Hymenobacter tibetensis: one gene and its partner. The protein of the gene in region 2 interacts with the protein of the main gene of each other region in a pairwise test. Links are inferred from orthologs where the notes say so. Each region holds a gene or a part of one and is shown on either strand. Other genes may lie near its edges.

The links.
Region 1: the proteins of rpe (region 2) and eno interact in binary tests that used the Escherichia coli proteins (3 or more experiments, as listed by UniProt). The link is inferred for Hymenobacter tibetensis from one-to-one orthologs.

The regions. Positions count from the first base shown.
Region 1 is NZ_CP094669.1:4,823,353-4,826,471, forward strand. The notes cover bases 165-2,957. They hold eno (phosphopyruvate hydratase), read right to left. Parts: upstream 2,301-2,957; coding sequence 1,029-2,300; downstream 165-1,028. Other genes in these bases: MTX78_RS19325 (CARDB domain-containing protein), read right to left, coding at 165-420; MTX78_RS19330 (FtsB family cell division protein), read right to left, coding at 535-831; rplQ (50S ribosomal protein L17), read right to left, coding at 2,532-2,957. Outside these bases: more of MTX78_RS19325, read right to left, coding at 1-164; more of rplQ, read right to left, coding at 2,958-3,119. UniProt on the Escherichia coli protein: Catalyzes the reversible conversion of 2-phosphoglycerate (2-PG) into phosphoenolpyruvate (PEP). It is essential for the degradation of carbohydrates via glycolysis.
Region 2 is NZ_CP094669.1:2,830,488-2,833,556, reverse strand. What follows is about bases 125-2,867. They hold rpe (ribulose-phosphate 3-epimerase), read right to left. Parts: upstream 1,979-2,867; coding sequence 1,271-1,978; downstream 125-1,270. Other genes in these bases: MTX78_RS11290 (alpha/beta fold hydrolase), read right to left, coding at 2,263-2,867; MTX78_RS11300 (TonB-dependent receptor), read right to left, coding at 125-1,271. Outside these bases: more of MTX78_RS11300, read right to left, coding at 1-124; more of MTX78_RS11290, read right to left, coding at 2,868-3,069. UniProt on the Escherichia coli protein: Catalyzes the reversible epimerization of D-ribulose 5-phosphate to D-xylulose 5-phosphate.

The DNA of each region.
Region 1 (3,119 bases), 2.0 Mb from region 2 along the record:
GTGCACCACATTGTCGCTGGTTAGACGAATGGTGAGAGTACCGGCAGCATTAGTAGCGTACAGTGTACCCGGATTCTGTGAATCGTAAACGCCAATGAGCGGAGCAGCTACGCTGGATCCGTCGTATACATAGAGCTTGTCGTAATATGACTCTACGTTGAAAGACGTGAACTGTAATCTAATCTTGTTACCTGCCGTAGCGGGTGTAAGTGTTACCGTACCGTCAACGTTAGGAGAATAGTTGCCGTTAGCGCCCCCATCATCATAGAGAGTTCCACCGCACGTGGTGAAAGATGTGGAACCACTAGTGGGCAGCAAATACGTCTGCGCAGTAGCGGGCAGGGCCCACATCAGTAATAGCAATAGGCTCCCGAACACCGGATAAGTCCGCCGTAAAAGAGATAAGTAAAGTTGGGGCATACAATAAAAGGTAGAAGTGAAAAAAACAAAAAAGCCAGCCCATACGCTTCACCTAGAAGCATACTGGCTGGCTGACAAGAATTTTATTCAAGGTGCGTCCGACGACGCAGACGGTTAGTTACTGTCCTGGTGGGGCACCAGAATAAATACGTCTTCACTAGGGCGTTTCATAATATAGTTTTCGCGCGCAAACTTTTCCAGCAGTTCCGGGCTGCTCAATAATTCAGCGCGCTCTTTTTTCACTGTCTCTATATTGTCTAAATAATATTTCCGATCGGCCTGTAACTCCTGCAGCTTTGCGTACATATCGTACTGCTTCACAAAGTCGTTAGCGTCGAATACAAGCATCCAAACCAGAAAGCTCACTCCTACATAAAAGTAGAAGCTGCGTAAGAAGCCGGGAACACGCATAAGAATACTACTAAAAGACAAGGTTCAAAGATAAATGCATTTACTGCAGAATGAAAAGCAAGTATAGATTTTTTTCTATTCAAATAACCTGGCATTACACCTGGCTCCTAGCTTTTCGAACTATGAAAAAAGGCTCCGTTGCCTTCTGACAACAGAGCCTTTCATAGAAACGCTTCTACAAAAGCGTTTGGTATGTGCTACATTTTGCGGCCGGGGAAGTACGCTACCTCACCTAGTTCTTCCTCAATGCGGAGAAGTTGGTTGTACTTAGCCATCCGGTCAGAACGTGAAGCCGACCCCGTCTTGATTTGACCAGTGTTCAATGCTACTGCCAAGTCAGCAATTGTATTGTCTTCGGTCTCGCCAGAGCGGTGGCTCATAATGCTCTTGTAGCCATTGCGGCGACCTAGATTAACAGCATCAATAGTTTCGGTGAGCGTACCAATCTGGTTTACTTTGATCAAGATTGCATTGGCAATCTTCTCGTCAATACCCCGTTGTAAACGCGTTACATTAGTTACAAACAAATCGTCTCCTACCAACTGCGTGGTAGAACCAATGCTGTCGGTCAGTGCTTTCCAACCCGTCCAGTCATCTTCGTCCATACCATCCTCGATGCTGATGATAGGGTATTTCTTGGTCCAATCGGTCCAGTAAGCCACCATTTCTGACGATGTCAGTTTGTCGCCGGTGCTTTTCTTGAAGTGATACACACCATCTTCGTAGAACTCTGACACGGCAGCATCCATGGCAATCATCACGTCTTCACCAGGGCGGTAGCCGGCCGTTTCAATAGCCTGAAGTACAATCTTGATGGCGTCCTCGTTGGACTTGATGTTAGGAGCGAATCCCCCTTCATCACCCACGTTGGTGCTGAAACCTTGCTTCTTCAAGACGTTTTTGAGGTGATGGAAAATCTCAGTGCCCCAACGCAACGCTTCCGAGAAAGAAGACGCGCCTACTGGCATGATCATGAACTCCTGAAAGTCGATAGAGTTGTCGGCGTGCGAACCACCGTTCAGGATATTCATCATGGGTACTGGCAGCGTGGTTGCCCCAACCCCACCTACATAGCGGTAAAGTGGCATCCCAGCCTCTTGTGCAGCCGCACGAGCAATAGCCAATGAAGCACCTAGGATGGCATTAGCGCCAAGGTTTGCCTTGTTAGATGTGCCATCAAGCTCTAGCATGATCTTATCAAGCAAGCCTTGTTCGAACACTGAAAAGCCAATCAGCTCTTCGGCAATCTGGCTGTTCACGTTCTCAACTGCTTTGAGCACGCCTTTGCCCATGTACATGCTCTTGTCATCGTCGCGCAGCTCTACAGCTTCGTGCTTACCGGTGCTGGCACCCGATGGCACAGCTGCGCGGCCTACAGTGCCGCTATCGGTGGTCACGTCCACTTCTACAGTTGGATTGCCGCGCGAATCAAAAATTTGACGGGCATGAATGGCAGTGATGATGCTCATAATGGAAAGAATGAGGTTGAAGAAAGGTAGTAACTGCGAAACAAGCTACCGCAGCGGTTCGGCATTCACACAGGGTTTGTGGCGCCAAGGTAAGGAATTCATAAAAGAGCTGCCGCCCTTTTGCCATCTTTCACGTTCCCAAAGCACATTCTGCAACGTCAAAATTCAGGCATAAAAAAGGGACGTACCATCTGGCACGTCCCTTTTCAAATCAGTTGTCAAGAACTCAACTTACGACGCAGACTCTTCGTCTTTCTTCTCGTCACGGGTTTCGCCTTCTTTTAGCGTATCCGTAGCGGTATCTTCTGGAGCAGATACTTCTGTAGTAGGGGCAGCAGCGACAGGAGCGTCAGCTACTACTTCAGCCGAAGACTGACCTTCACCAGCCGTAGCGGTAGTAGCTTTCTTCTTGCCACGTGAACGACGAGTGGTAGCCGTAGTTTTGGCTTCACCAGCATTCTTGGCTTCCAACAACGTCTCGTTGTAATCTACGAGTTCGATGATGCACATCTCGGCGTTGTCACCAAGGCGAGACTGGCTCAACTTAATGATGCGGGTATATCCACCGGGACGGTTAGCAATTTTCGCTGCTACGTCACCGAACAGTTCTTTCAAGGTCTCTTTGTTCTCCAGTACCGAGAATACCGTACGACGAGAATGAGTTGTATCGTTCTTAGATTTGGTGAGCAGGGGCTCTACAAACTGACGTAGAGCTTTGGCCTTAGCTACAGTGGTCGTCACACGCTTGTGCATGATCAGAGACGAAGCCATGTTAGCTAGCATAGCATTGCGGTGCGAAGCTGTGCGGCCGAGGTGGTT
Region 2 (3,069 bases):
GCTAGGCTGTAGCTGGCTTCCACGTCGCGGTATTCCAGTTCGCGTGAGTACACCAAGCCGCCTAGCAATTCGGTTTGAAACTTGTCGCTGAAATTGTGCTTCAGGTTGAGCCCCCCCTGGTACATGTCGTACTGCATCCGTTCCCGCCCGTTGTACACGATAAAGAGCCGCGTAAACTGGTTGGTGGCCGTGCTGAAGGTACTCTGTCCGGTTTCGGGCGTGAACCGATAGTCGTTGTGGGCGAAAGTGGTCAGCAACCCCAACGACGTGCGTTCTGGATAGTCTTTGGGGCCCAGGTTGGCGTTGAGGTACAGTTGGCCGTCGTAGAACGTGGGGTTGTAGCCGCCCTGCTGCTGCTGGAGGGAGCGAAGCACATACGTGGCATTCTTGTAGCGCACGCCCGCCAAATAGCTTACGCGTTTGTTGGGCGAAGTAGCTTCCACGTGGGCCGCGCCGCCCACCAGGCTAGCCGTACCGGAAGCTGCAAACGTGGTGGGCTGCTTGTACTGAATGTTCAACACCGACGAAAGCTTGTCGCCGAACTGCGGCTGCCAGCCCCCAGTGGAAAACTCCACTCTATTCACCAAATCAGGGTTGATGAAGCTCAATCCCTCTTGCTGGGCAGCCGTCACCAGAAATGGCCGGTATATTTCAATACCGTTGACGTACACCAGGTTTTCGTCGTAGTTGCCGCCGCGCACCGAATAGGTGCTGGTTAGCTCGTTGGTCGACGATACGCCGGGCAGCGTTTTCAGAATGGCGTTAAAGTCGCCGAAGGGCGAAGGCAGCACTTTGGCAGTGCGGGGGTCGAGCTTGATCATGCTGACCTGCTCGCGGGTGTTGGCGTCGTCGTTGTTGCGGCCCCGTACGGTTACGTTGCCCAAAGCGCGCGAGTCACTTTGCAGCGTCAACGCCAAACCGCGCCGATCCTCGGTTAAGGTCAGGGGCACCCGGAGCACTTTAAAGCGCAACGCCCGCACAACCAACACTGCCGGTTGAGTGGTACGGGTTGCGTTCAGCGTGAACCGTCCGTCGCTGTCCGTAGACGTGCCCCCGGCTTGCCCTTCCACGCCCACTCCTACCAGTTCCACCGGCTGCCCGTCGGCATCGCGCACCGTTCCACTGATAGTGATGCGGGTAGTTTGCTGCGCCACGGCCGTAGCCGGCAGCAGCAGAGGGAGCGTTAAGGCCCCCCCAACTGCCAACGGCACCACGCTCAATACATGCAACGGCCGCACCAACCAGCCAACAACAGAGGAAAAGTGGGGCATTAGCTCAGCTCCTGTTCTTCTAAGTCCATTCCTGCTGCGAGCTGCGCCCGTAACGCGGCCAGCGTGGCCACCGGGTCGGGTGAGTTGAACACGAACGACCCTGCCACCAATACATCAGCCCCGGCTTCCACCAACGCCAAAGCATTGTCCTGGTTGACCCCGCCATCAATCTCGATAAGCGCCGACGAGCCACTATCTACGAGCAGCTCTTTCAAGGCAGTTACTTTGCGTAGCGTGTTTGGAATAAACGACTGTCCTCCAAAGCCCGGATTAACCGACATTACCACTACGAGGTCGAGGTCGGCCGCAATGTCTTCGAGCACCCACACGGGGGTGTGGGGATTGAGAGCAACTCCCGCGCCGCAACCCAGCGCCTTGATTTGCTCTATTACGCGGTGCAAATGCGTACAGGCCTCGTAATGCACTGATATGTTGCGGGCCCCGGCGTCGCGTACGGCCGAGAGATAATTCTGCGGCTCCTCAATCATCAAGTGCACATCCAGCGGCTGTTGCGCGTGGCGGTGAATGGCTTGGAGCACCGGAATACCAAAAGAGATGTTGGGCACAAAACGCCCATCCATGATGTCGCAGTGCAGCCAATCGGCCGCACTACCGGCCAGGCGCTCGGTTTCGGATTGAAGATTACCAAAGTCGGCAGCAAGCAGAGAAGGCGCCAGCATCGGCGCCCGGCGGCGAGTAAGTGTCATACCGCGAAGGTACAGAGTAAGTGAGTAACTGAGTAGGTGCCAACAGAACTATCAGCAGCCACTGTCAGCAACCCGTAAGGAACGGCTCAGCCTTAACGGTTGACGCCGGAATATTTATTGTTTGCTCTAAATGAAAATCCACCCCTATAATGACGGCGGTCTTGGCGCGGCTTAGTCCTGGTCATCGAAGACTTCGCGTGCCCGCCACTTCGCCCAAGGCTAGCGAGGACTCTGCTCTACTGCTTAGCTACCGTAGCACCTTTAAAGCGAACCAGGCAGAGACGTCAGCGAACCGAGCTTTCGGGGGCTAGGGGAGCTGGCCCCAGATAGCGCTTTAGTACATCGATAGTTGCCACGGGCGCGTTTAGGTGCGGGTAATGCCCCTCAGCGTCCACAATGGCCAGGGTACTATCAGGTAGATGCGCGTGTAGGTAGTGCCCTACCGGCAGGGGCGCAACCGAGTCATCGGCACACTGCACAACTAAGGTTGGAATACGCAGCTTGTGTAGCTCGTTCCGATAGTCGGAGAGGAAAGTGGCCCGAGCAAATTGGCGGGCAATGGCTGGCTCCACCCGCAAAAAGCTAGTCAACAGGTCATCTAATAGTTCAGGGCGCATATCCCCACCAACTAACGCCGGCACCATCATGTGCGACCAGCTAAGGTAGTCTTGCCCGAGGAAGCGAAGCATCTCCTCTAAATCAACAGGGTCGAAACCACCTGCGTAGCTTTCGTCATTAACATAACACGGAGAAGCAGCCAGCAAGACAAGCCTCTCGAACAACGCTGGTTCCTGAATAGCGGCCAACACGCCAATCATGCCACTGACCGAGTGCCCGACATATAGCACCTTAGACAGTTGCAGTTCCCGCAGCAGGTTGAGCAGGTCGGTTACGTAGCCATCCAGGGTCTGGTAGCGGGTGTAATCATACGCCGCTGGATCGGAATTGCCCGCCCCTACTAAGTCGAAGAGTACGACACGGTACTGTGCTGCAAAAGCGGGTGCAACGTAGCGCCACGCCTGTTGGTCGGTACCAAACCCATGAGCAAATACCAGGGTCTGTGGCCCTGATCCATACGTGGAAATATTGTG